Regions from separate parts of the Bacillus luti genome, predicted to be linked through region 2. Evidence: predicted binding sites of a transcription regulator. Region 2 holds the regulator's gene; each other region holds the start of a gene.

Region 1 (4,293 bases), 1.4 Mb from region 2:
GTCACTTCTGATCCTGTTCCAGATGTTGTTGGAATGGCAACAAACTGCGCCTTACTTCCTAATCCCGGATATTTACATGTACGTTTTCTTATATCTAAAAACTTCTGTTTAATGCCATAAAATGTTGTTTCAGGATGCTCATAGAATAGCCACATACCTTTTGCTGCATCCATAGCTGAACCACCACCAAGCGCGATAATTACATCTGGCTGAAAACTTCTCATCATTTCCGCACCTTTAAACACAGTTTCATCTGATGGATCTGGCTCGACCTCAAAGAAAACTTCAACTTTCACATCGTTTGCATGTTTACGTAAATAGTGCGCGACTGTATCTACATATCCGTGCTCAACCATTCCTGGATCCGTTACAATAAATGCACGTGAAATGTTAGGCATATTTGCTAAATATGCTGTCGCATGTTTTTCAAAATAAATTTTTGGTGGTAATTTGAACCACTGCATATTCTTTTTTCTATTTGCCAACCTTTTTATATTTAATAAATGCGTCGCTGTTACGTTTTGAGAAACTGAGTTTTTACCGTAGGAACCACAGCCAAGCGTAAGTGATGGAATAAATCCATTATATATATCCCCTATTCCACCTTGTGATGAAGGTGCATTTACAATAAGACGGCAAGCTTTCATACGTAATCCAAATTGTTTTTGCACTTCTTTGTTTGCCGAATGAATGACTGCTGAATGGCCTAATCCACCAAGATTCAACATTTCTTCGCAATATGTAAATCCTTCTTCTAATGAGTTTGCTTTTACACAAGCTAATACTGGGCTCAGCTTCTCACGAGATAGTGGATACGCAGCTCCGATGCCTCGTATTTCAGCTACAAGCATTTTTGTATCTGCAGGTACAGTAATTCCTACTAATTCAGCAATATACTGTGCCGATTTCCCAACAATATCACTATTTACTGCACATGTATTTTCATTAATAACAAGTTTTTCTAATTTTTCTCTCTCTTCTTCTGTTACAAAGTAACAACTGTTCTCCATCATTTCTGCTTTCACACTATCATAGATTTCTTTATCGACAATGATCGCTTGTTCCGATGCACAAATCATACCGTTATCAAATGTTTTCGATAAAATTAAATCATTAACAGCTCGTTTTATATGTGCTGATTTCTCTATATAACATGGTACATTACCAGGACCTACACCTAGCGCTGGTTTTCCAGTAGAATATGCTGATTTCACCATACCAGCCCCTCCAGTTGCCAAAACAAGCGCAACACCTTCATGATTCATTAATTGTTTTGTTGCTTCGACAGAAGGTTTCTCAATCCACTGAATACAATGTTTTGGTGCCCCTGCCTTCACCGCTGCATTATATACTGTTTTCGCCGCTGCAATAGAACAGTTTTGTGCTGAAGGATGAAATGCGAAAATAATTGGATTTCTCGTTTTTATCGCGATTAATGCTTTAAACATTGTTGTCGATGTTGGATTCGTTACTGGCGTTACCCCAGCTACTACACCGACGGGCTCCGCAATTTCTATTATTTCTTCATGAGGATCTTCGTGAATAATCCCTACTGTTTTATCTTTCTTTATGCTATGCCAAATATATTCAGTAGCAAAAATATTTTTAATGCATTTATCTTCGTATACACCACGACCTGTTTCTTCAACAGCCAACTTCGCAAGTGGCATATGTTGATCAACACCTGCTAATGCCATTTCATGAACAATGTTGTCAATTTGCTCTTGTGTAAAACTTTCTAATGCTTGTAAAGCCTTCCGACCGTTATTCACTAACGTATCAATCATCTCTTTTACTTCCTGCATTTCATTTACAACTTTCTCTTTGACTACCATGTAAATTCCTCCTATTCTGCTATCCTGGACTAAATAAGACCCTATAGGTCATAATTAGTCCCGATTAGCGCAAAAAAAATAGAGTTGCTTTCCTACATGAACTTCATTGTTTGTGAAACTTTTCACAAGTTTGTTCGTGAGTAACACTTCATGAATTCAATATACATGAAATCATTTCATTTGTGTATGTCTATTTTGTGAAATTTTTCACAAAATAATTCAAAAAATGCACTGCTCTATATTAGCAGTGCATTTTTTTTATGCTAACGCTTGTGCTAAATCTTCAATTAAATCTTCGCCGTCTTCAATACCGACAGAAATTCGAATTAATGTATCTGTAATACCTAATTCTTTGCGACGATCTGCTGGGATTGATGCATGTGTCATTTGAGATGGGATAGAAATTAAACTTTCCACTGCTCCTAAACTTTCAGCCAGTGTAAAGTATTGTAATTTCTCAAGTACTTTATTTAAAGTTTCTTCGCTATCTACATCAAATGAGATAATGGCACCAAATCCATTTGCTTGTTCTGTTGCTAAGCCATGGTTTTGATGTGACTCAAGACCTGGATAATATACTTTATTTACTTTTGGATGGTTATTTAAAAACTCAGCAATTGCGCGTGAATTCGTTTCATGTTCTTCCATACGAATTCCTAATGTTTTTAAACCACGTAGTAGTAAGAAGCTATCTTGCGGGCCAAGAATGCCTCCTGTTGAGTTTTGTACAAAGTGAAGGTCTTCTGCTAATTGCGGGCTATTTACAACTACTAGACCTGCAACTACGTCACTATGACCTCCTAAATATTTTGTTGCACTGTGAAGTACAATGTCTGCTCCTAAAGAAATCGGCGACTGCCAATATGGCGTCATGAATGTATTATCAATAATTGTTAATAAATCGTTCTCTTTCGCAAGAGTAGATATTTTTTTAATATCAGTAATTTTCAGTAATGGGTTCGTTGGTGTTTCCACATAAACCGCTTTCGTATTTGGACGAATTGCTTCTGCAACTTCCTCTAAGTTTGTTGTATCTACAAATGTATGCTCAATACCGAAGCGGTTTAATACTTTCGTGATAACGCGGTACGTTCCACCATACACATCATCTGTTAAAATAACGTGGTCACCTTTTGAGAACAACATAATTGTAGCTGTAATAGCAGCCATTCCTGAACCAAATGCAAAACCAGCATGACCGTTTTCTAATACAGCAATCATTTCTTCTAAAGCTGCACGTGTTGGGTTGCCTGTACGTGAATATTCATATCCTTGATGCTTACCAACTGCTTCTTGTTTGTACGTACTCGTTTGATAAATCGGTACATTTACAGATCCAGTTGAAGGTTCTCCTATGCGAATACCATGAATTAACTTTGTCTTTGCTCTCATTTTTTATTCCCATCCTTTGTATATGTCTTTACTTAAATAGCGCTCACTACTGTCAGGAAAAATCGTTACAATATTTGTACCTGGCGCTGCTTTCTCTGCTTCAAGTAAACTCGCATGAAATGCTGCTCCTGAAGAGCTTCCAACAAGCAGTCCTTCTTTTTGCGCTAATTCCTTCACTCGTAAAAATGCATTTCGATCAGAGATTGTATGAATTGCATCAAAATAAGATGTTTTCAAAAATGGCGGAATGAATTCAAGGCCAATCCCTTCTGTTTCATGAGAACCAGCTTTACCACCATTTAAAATGGATCCTTCTGGTTCCACAATAACGGTTTTTATATCTACATTTTTTTCTTTCAAATAAGATGCAGTCCCCATGAATGTACCACCAGTTCCTGCTCCTGCAACAAATATGTTAATCTCTCCGTTAAGTGCCGACCAAAGTTCAGGACCTAGTGTTTTGAAATAAGCACGAGGGTTTGCTTCATTCGCAAACTGACTTGGAGAGTATGAATTCGGTATTTCATTTACTAATTCTTTTGCTTTTGCAATTGCACCCGTCATTCCTTGCTCAGTCGGTGTATGCACAACCGTTGCGCCTAGTGCTTTCATCAATTCTTGTTTTTCGATACTAAATTTCTCTGGTACACAAACAATGACGCGTAAATCATGTTGTAACGCTGCGAGTGCCAGTCCAATACCAGTATTTCCAGCTGTCGGTTCAATAATTGTTCCGCCCTGGGTAACAAGCCCTTTTTCTAGCGCATCTTCGATTAATTCTCTTCCTAAACGATCCTTAACGCTTCCGCCTGGGTTATAAAATTCAAGCTTTGCAAATAAACGGACCCCTTCAGGAAGTGAAAAGCGAGTAATTTCTACAATTGGTGTATGACCAATTAATTCATGAACTCCACGATATACATTCATCGTGTTCTCCCCCTTATTTGCCAATAAAGAAAAGGCAACTGTATGTATTTTCTTTATATGAGACAGTTGCCTTTTTGTTACATTACTTTAACTCTTCTAGTACTTTTACGATAAAGTTTGTAGAATGAAGAGCTGCTTG
Region 2 (4,293 bases):
TTCTACATCTTCAGCAATGATAAGAAGTGGTTTACCTTGTTGTACCACTTGCTCTAATACTGGTAAGATTTCTTGGATGTTAGAAATCTTTTTGTCAGTAATTAAGATGTATGGGTTATCAAGAACTGCTTCCATTTTGTCAGAATCAGTAATCATGTAAGGAGATGCATATCCACGGTCAAATTGCATACCTTCTACTACATCTAGCTCTGTTGTGAATCCTTTAGATTCTTCTAAAGTAATAACGCCGTCGTTACCAACGCGCTCCATTGCTTCAGCAATTAATTCACCTACTTCTTCGTCAGCAGCAGAAATAGCAGCTACTTGTGCGATTGAAGATTTACCTTCGATTGGTTTAGAAATCGTTTTTAATTCTTCAATTGCAGCAGTAACAGCTTTTTCGATCCCTTTACGAAGACCCATTGGATTAGCGCCAGCTGTTACGTTTTTAAGACCTTCACGAATCATAGCTTGTGCTAATACAGTTGCAGTTGTTGTTCCGTCACCAGCTACATCGTTTGTTTTGCTAGCAACTTCTGCTACTAATTTTGCACCCATGTTTTCGAATGCATCTTCTAATTCGATTTCTTTTGCGATCGTTACACCATCATTAGTAATAAGTGGTGAACCGAATTTTTTTTCAAGTACAACGTTACGACCTTTTGGTCCAAGCGTTACTTTTACTGCGTTTGCAAGAGTGTCGACACCGCGAAGCATCGAACGACGTGCTTCTTCACTAAATTTAATATCTTTTGCCATAATAATTGACCCCCTTGGATTGTTTAAGATTTATATAATTAACCGATAACCGCTAAAATGTCACTTTCACGTAAAATCAAGTACTCTTTACCTTCGTATTTCACTTCAGTACCTGCATATTTTGAGAAGATGATAAGATCACCTGCTGCTACCTCTAAAGCAACACGCTCACCATTTTCAAGCACTCGACCAGTACCTGCTGCAACAACTTTACCCTCTTGTGGTTTTTCCTTTGCAGTGTCTGGTAATACAATACCACTTGCTGTTTTTTCTTCTGCTTGAACAAGCTCAATTACAACGCGATCACCTAATGGCTTTAGCATGAACAATAACCTCCTCATTGTGTTATGTAAATTTTATTTATTAGCACTCAAGTCACCCGAGTGCTAACACACTTATAATAATAAATAATCTCAATTTCTTTTGCAAGTAAAAAAATCATAATTTTTTCGCAAATTACTATATATACTTTTCTATATAAAATCCTTCTTCTACTAGCTTTATCATATGAATCGTTGTTTCTACTCCTCGTATGTTACAATATGAAAGACACCCTAAGTTGTTTTCGCTATACACACAACTTTTTCCTGTCTTCTACTTTAATTTCCAATACAAATTTACAAAAAAATCATAATTCAAATGAAAGTTTATATCGTAGGTAGCATATTACATGTTATCCTGCCTTATCTCATACACTAGAGTTAGAAAGGATGGTTAAACCATTTGAAGAAACAATATTGGTGGATTATCGTTACATACATTTTAATGCAGTTATCATCAATTGCTGGATTACCACTTCTCCTAAAAACTGGACTTTATGATAACAGGGGATTTACTAGAGAGGAGAAATTCCAGCTCATAACTGGCCACTGGGCAATCATTAGCTTCTTTATTGCATTATGTATCGTACTTTGGTTACTTAGAACAGACATTCGCGACAGGCATTTAGATACGATGCGCTCTTCTGTTCCAGCTACAGTTGGATGGATTTTCATCGGGTTCTTCTTAGCCTTTTTCTCACAAAGTATCGCTGGTATGATTGAAATGTATTTACTAGGTATTAAACCTGGATCTGAAAATACAGCAAGGCTTATGGACATCGCAAGAACAACACCTTGGTTCCTTATTGTTGTATCTATTATAGGACCAATTTTAGAAGAAATCGTATTTAGAAAAATTTTATTTGGTACACTTTATAAGAAGTTTAACTTCTTTATTGCCGCTATCATTAGTTCTCTTGTATTTGCGGCGATTCATTTTGATTTTACTCACTTATTGGTATACACTGCTATGGGACTCGTATTCGCCTTTTTATATGTAAAAACGAAACGTATTATCGTTCCAATTGCAGCTCATGTTGCGATGAATACATTCGTCGCACTCGCTCAAATTGCAGTAAGCAATGAGCAAATTCAAGAAATGATTAAAGAAGCTGAAAAAATGCAAGGCTTTATCGGAGGATTTTTAGTATGAGAAACTCACCATTGTTCATGGCTGCATTGTACTTCCTTCTCGGATGTATCTTTACACGTTTCGCCATTACGAACGTAACAGATACAATCTGGAATATGTGGACAATACTATTTGCAGTTATGGCGACAATTGATTTTAATTTGGCGCTTCGCCTTATATTAGTTAAATTCACACAGAAGAAATAATAAAACGCAGAGGTCGCTTCCTCTGCGTTTTATTGTGGATAATTTTTCAAAAAGTAAACGAGTGTTTGTAACTCTACAGCTAAATCAATATGATGAATTCTTATATTCTCTGACACATTTAAGCGTGCTGGTGTAAAATTTAAAATACCGTGCACGTTTGTTTCTGCCAATCTATCTGCTACAGATTGCGCTACTGTAGCGGGTACTGTTAATATCGCCACTTGTATATCAGTTGATAAACGTTCTTCTAATTCATCTAAATGATATACAGGAATGCCTCCGATTTCTGTTCCAACTTTCTCTTCACTAACATCAAATGCCATTTCAATCTTTGTATTATTGTTTTTCGTGAAATTATAATGTAAGAAAGCGGTCCCTAAATTACCTACTCCAATAAGCGCTACACGTGTTATATCATCTTGATCGAGTGTTTCCCGGAAAAATGATAATAAATAATTTACATTATATCCATATCCTTTTTTCCCTAACGCTCCAAAATACGAGAAATCTCTTCGAATCGTTGCGGAATCAACCTTTACCGCTTCACTCAATTCGGCTGATGAAACACGTTGCTTACCAGAAAGAGATAAGTTTTGGATAAATCGATAGTATAGAGGCAATCGCTTAGCAGTGGCTTGTGGAATTTTCTGCTGATCCATATAACCTCTCCTCTCTTCCTATCTTGATTCATATACTTTAATCAAATACAGAAGTTTAGCACTCATTAAATTCCTTGTATAATAGAAAGAAGAAGTATTCTCTCTGTATTTTAAACTATACACTATTTTTAGTATGATTGAGAAATATAAACATGGCAAAGTTAAGAAATTATTTGAGGTGAAAACATTGATTTTATTACAAGTAAATGGACTTTCGAAATTATACGGTGCAGAAACGATTCTTGCAAACATAAAATTGGAAGTGCAAACGAAAGATCGTATCGCATTAGTCGGACGAAATGGAGCCGGGAAATCTACATTATTAAAAATAATTGCTGGGGAGTTATCTCATGATGGCGGTGAAATTATAAAACCGAAAGATGTCTCAATGGGATATTTAGCTCAAAATACCGGATTAGAAACGTCGTTAACAATTTGGGATGAAATGTTAACCGTCTTTACGCACTTGCAGCAAATGGAGACAAAACTTCGAAGGCTTGAGCAAGAGATGGGAAAAGAAGAAAACTTTTCAAACGCAGCTATATACGAAAAATTATTAGCTGATTATGATCAATTGCAATTAGACTATAAAGACAAAGGTGGTTATCAGTACGAAGCAGACATTCGCTCGATTTTAAGCGGTCTTGGCTTCCCAGTTGAAACACATCAGACGACAATCTCTACTTTAAGCGGTGGACAAAAAACACGATTAGCTCTCGGTAAACTATTATTAACGAAACCAGACTTACTTATTTTGGACGAGCCTACAAACCATTTAGACATCGAAACATTAACATGGCTTGAACAATATTTACAAGGCTATCCTGGCGCGATACTAATCGTTTCACATGACCGTTATTTCTTAGACAAACTCGTTACACAAGTATATGAAATTTCGAATAAAGAAAGCAGACGATTTGTTGGGAACTACAGTAAATATTTAGACTTAAAATCAGCTTTATACGAGCAAGAAATGAAGCGTTACGAAAAACAACAAGATGAAATCGCTAAGCTTGAAGACTTCGTCCAAAAGAATATAGCTCGTGCATCTACGACGAAGCGCGCACAAAGCCGCCGTAAACAATTGGATCGAATGGAATTATTAACAAGACCATTAGGTGATTCTAAGTCAGCATCATTCCACTTCGACATCGAAAAACAAAGTGGGAATGATGTTTTACAAGTAAAAGATGCAACTATTGGCTATGATGCAGATC
Region 3 (4,293 bases), 740 kb from region 2:
GTAAAGAGGATGCAGTTAATAAGAGTAGGAACAGTTCATCAAATCGCGTTTTTCCCGCATCTATTTCCGATTAACTGTTATTTTATTGAAGAAGAAAGAGGATTAACTTTAATAGATGCGGCTTTGCCATTTTGTGCAAAGAAGATTTTAGAATTAGCTCGAAAAATAGGAAAGCCGATTACGAATATCGTTATTACACATGCGCATGATGATCATATAGGAGCGCTCGATGCTATAAAACAAGTGCTGCCGGATGTTCCGGTCTATGTTTCTAAAAGAGATGCTTGTTTACTTGAAGGAGATAAGGCACTGCAAGAGGGAGAACGAAACACACCAATAAAAGTGGGAGTGTCAAAACAGATAAATACAATCCCAGATATTCTTCTTCAAGAGGGAGATAAAATTGGTTCTCTTGTAGCGATTGCAGCTCCAGGTCATACGCCGGGATCAATGGCATTTTTAGATACGAGAAATGATGCACTCATTGTAGGAGACGCATTTCAAACGAGAGGAGGAGTAGCGGTTGCAGGACAAATAAAGTGGCTGTTTCCGTTTCCTGTGTTTGGCACTTGGGATGCAGAAGTCGCGTTAACAAGCGCCAAAAAGTTGCTGAAATATGAGCCGACTATATTGGCGACAGGGCATGGGAAAATGATGAAAGATCCATTCGTGCAAATGCAACGGGCGATTGAAGAAGCAAAGCGGAATTTAAGTAGAAAGAGCCTCTAAATCAGTAGAGGCTCTTTTTGTTAGATGATATTACTTTGTGGGTTTTAAGTATGTGTATATCGCTAATAGGAAACTGAAAAACATAAATATAAAAGGATCTTGGCTTTGGTTAGGGTTATAAGTTTCTTGGGTTTTTGTAAGAAATTCGTGGGTTTTCATGTTCAGTGCTCCTTTGTTATGTAGAGTTTATAAAAGGGTATTTTTAATTAAACTGATACTTACTAATAGAGTTGCACTAATAAATATTAAGAAAAACATAGTGTTGCGATTTTTATAATTGTTAAGTGCTATAAATAGAAAACAAATGAGAAATAATATGTGTAAAGGTATAGAAGTGAATAGTGGTTTTACAGTTAATACATCAATTACAAGTTTTACATATAAGAGTGCATACACAATAAAGAAGATACCTTTAAATTTTTGCATAAGCACACCTTCTTACTATGATTTGTTTGTTAAGTATGTAGGATCATAAGGGGATATTTTAAAGAAATGTATTTTTATGTAATTATAACATTTTTATGTTTTTATAAATAGATGCGATTGGTTTTAGTATGAAGGAAATGTAAGAAAGTTTTTTTTATGAATACGATTGAAAAAGAATCAAATAATAAATGGTGAATGAAAGAAGAAAGGTAGGAGTATTCTATGCAAAATTTAACAGAGCTTGAAGTAGAGAACTTACGTCATTTAATTGGTGGACACGCAACAGTTATTAACAAGTTAGAGCAGTATGCACAGGCTTGTACAGATCCACAGTTGAAACAAATGCTACAAAAGGATGCACAAGATGCAAGAAATACGAAACAACAATTAATGACTTTCTTAGGATAGGAGGAAGCGAAAGATGAATGAAAAAGATATGGTAAATGATTATTTAGCAGGATTAAATGCAAGTTTAACAAGTTATGCAAATTATATTTCTCAGTCTGATAATGAACAATTACATCAAACATTAATTCAAATTCGTAATCAAGATGAGATGCGCCAACGTAATATGTATGAGTACGCGAAGCAAAAGAGTTATTATAAGCCAGCAGCACCTGCGAATCCGATGATTGTGCAGCAATTGAAAAGTCAATTAAGTGCGGAATAATGGAGATGAAAAAAACGAGCGAATATGGATTCGCTCGTTTTATTTTGCATGTCAATAAATATATAATAAATATTTTTCCAGTTGTAACAAATATGACGAAAATGGAATATAACAATTCACAAAAAGGACAAATACTTTGTTCAATATTTCACAAAGTATCCATGGTTTCTATCGTCGTAATCTCTATAATTAAGAGTGTAAAGAAGAAAAGAAATAGATTATATGATCAATTAGGAGAGATTGCTATGAAAAGAAATACAAGAAAAATTGCAATTATCGGTACTGGATTAGTTGGATCAAGTTGTGCGTATTCCATTGTAAATCAAGGGATTTGCGAAGAGCTATTATTAATTGATATAAATCATGAACGTGCAGTTGGGGAAGCGATGGATTTATCACATTGCATTAACTTTACAAATACAAGAACAAAAGTATATGCAGGAAACTATGAAGACTGCAAAGATATGGACATTGTTATTATTACAGCAGGACCAGCACCAAAGCCTGGACAAAGTCGTTTAGATACTTTAGGAGCAAGTGCAAAGATTATGGAAAGCATTGTTGGCGGTGTCATGGAAAGTGGATTTGACGGTATTTTCTTAATCGCATCGAACCCAGTTGATATTATTACATATCAAGTGTGGAAATTATCAGGATTACCTAGAAATCGTGTAATTGGTACAGGTACATCATTAGATTCTTCTCGCTTAAGAACAATTTTATCTGAAATGTTACATGTAGATCCTCGTAGCATTCATGGGTATTCACTAGGAGAGCATGGGGATTCTCAAATGGTTGCTTGGTCACATGTAACTGTTGGAGGAAAGCCAGTTCTGCAAATTTTAGAAGAGAAAAAAGAACGTTTCGGTGAAATAGATTTAGATGAAATTGTTGAGAAGACTGCAAAAGCTGGATGGGAAATTTATAAACGAAAAGGTACTACTTATTACGGAATCGGAAATTCTCTAGCATATATTGCAAGCTCAATCTTTAATGATGATTACCGTGTAATTGCTGTATCAGCTATTTTAGATGGTGAGTACGGTGAATATGACATTTGTACAGGGGTGCCAGCTATTATTACTAGAGATGGTATGAAAGAAGTTGTACAACTAAATTTAACAGAGGATGAAGAATCTCGATTCGCAAAATCAAACGATATTTTACGTGAGTATATGAAAACAATTGGTTACTAACTTATAGGAGAAGGTGAAACAAATGAAGGAATATATAATGTCTCGTGTATTTAAAGCATCTGCTGGAATTGCGCAAGGTATTTTCGTATCCCTCGGAATTGGTTTACTGATCGAAAATATAGGAAGAATTGTTGATATCCCATTACTGATTACAATCGGAGTTGTTGCAAAATCACTTATGGCACCAGCCATTGGAGCCGGGATTGCTTTTATGCTCGGTGCAAACGGTCTTGTTATCTTCTCAGCGATGGTAGCTGGAGCGATTGGTGCCGGATCTATTTCAATTACTGAAGCTGGTTTAATCATTAAAACAGGTGAGCCAATTGGAGCGTTATTAACAGCAACTTTAGCTGTATATATTGGTAAACGTTTAAGCGGAAAAACTGCTTTAGATATGATGCTCGTTCCATTTGCAGCAATATTAGGTTCTGGTTTAGTCGGTATTTGGTTAGCACAAAATATTAGCCCGGTTTTAAATGCAGTTGGAGCATTTATTAAAGATAGTTCAGCTGGTAGCCCATTCATTGCTTCTATCGTCATTGCAGTAGTTTGGGGACTGTTACTTATCTCTCCAGCTTCATCAGCTGCATTAGCGATAGCGCTTAGCTTAGATGGCGTTGCAGGTGGTGCTGCTCTTGCCGGATGTGTTGCTCAGTTTATCGGATTCTCTGTCATCTCAGCAAAAGAAAATAATTTAGGCGGCATATTAGCTCAGGCCCTTTGTACTCCGAAAGTACAGTTGCCAAACATTACTAAAAATCCAATGATTCTCGTCCCAACTGTCGTCGCCAGCGCCATAGTTGGCCCAGTATCCGCATTAATTTTCCAGCTAGAAGCAGGGAAAGAAATTGCAGGTCTTGGATTAAGTTCTCTTATCGCACCAATTAATTTAATTTCCAGCCAAGGATGGGAAGTTGTCCCAGCGATGGTAATCACTTATATCATCATTCCAGTAGCTGTTTCTTATATACTTTACATCGCTCTTAAAAAAGCAGGTCGTATTCATTCTGGTGATATGACTGTACCGCAATCTTAAATTGAAAATCTCCTTAATAATAGATAAAAGCAGACTGAAGAAGCCACAGTCTGCTTTTTTGTTACGTTACATTTTATGATTTTGTTTTACTGGAACTCTTATTGGTTCTTTTGCTAACAATAGCTGAACACCGAAGTAAAGTACGCTTGCCAGCGTCATTCCAGAAAGAGCATCTATAAATGCATGTTGCTTCGTAAATAACGTTGATAAAATGATCAGTGTACCGAAGAAAGTAA

Evidence for each region. The regulator Rex, encoded in region 2, represses fermentation and respiration genes when NADH is low (regulators of the CRP and FNR family bind a similar motif). The targets are predictions, from matches to a motif close to TTGTGAAATATTTCACAA.
Region 1: the regulator Rex is predicted to act here: its motif matches at 2,031-2,048, upstream of adhE (bifunctional acetaldehyde-CoA/alcohol dehydrogenase).
Region 3: the regulator Rex is predicted to act here: its motif matches at 1,962-1,979, upstream of EUC40_RS01975 (L-lactate dehydrogenase).

Annotation. Positions count from the first base shown of each region.
Region 1 covers NZ_CP040336.1:1,018,531-1,022,823, reverse strand. The annotation lists gene adhE (bifunctional acetaldehyde-CoA/alcohol dehydrogenase) at 1-1,835, opposite strand, end outside; gene EUC40_RS05230 (bifunctional cystathionine gamma-lyase/homocysteine desulfhydrase) at 2,094-3,227, opposite strand; gene EUC40_RS05225 (O-acetylserine dependent cystathionine beta-synthase) at 3,231-4,154, opposite strand; gene mtnN (5'-methylthioadenosine/S-adenosylhomocysteine nucleosidase) at 4,237-4,293, opposite strand, start outside.
Region 2 covers NZ_CP040336.1:4,860,185-4,864,477, forward strand. The annotation lists gene groL (chaperonin GroEL) at 1-759, opposite strand, end outside; gene groES (co-chaperone GroES) at 798-1,082, opposite strand; gene EUC40_RS24410 (CPBP family intramembrane glutamic endopeptidase) at 1,483-2,232, shown strand; gene EUC40_RS24415 (YdiK family protein) at 2,229-2,417, shown strand; gene EUC40_RS24420 (redox-sensing transcriptional repressor Rex) at 2,447-3,076, opposite strand; gene EUC40_RS24425 (ABC-F family ATP-binding cassette domain-containing protein) at 3,264-4,293, shown strand, end outside.
Region 3 covers NZ_CP040336.1:398,196-402,488, forward strand. The annotation lists gene EUC40_RS01955 (MBL fold metallo-hydrolase) at 10-729, shown strand; gene EUC40_RS01960 (hypothetical protein) at 916-1,155, opposite strand; gene EUC40_RS01965 (hypothetical protein) at 1,378-1,563, shown strand; gene EUC40_RS01970 (spore coat protein) at 1,577-1,825, shown strand; gene EUC40_RS01975 (L-lactate dehydrogenase) at 2,071-3,021, shown strand; gene EUC40_RS01980 (PTS sugar transporter subunit IIC) at 3,044-4,057, shown strand; gene EUC40_RS01985 (phosphatase PAP2 family protein) at 4,124-4,293, opposite strand, start outside.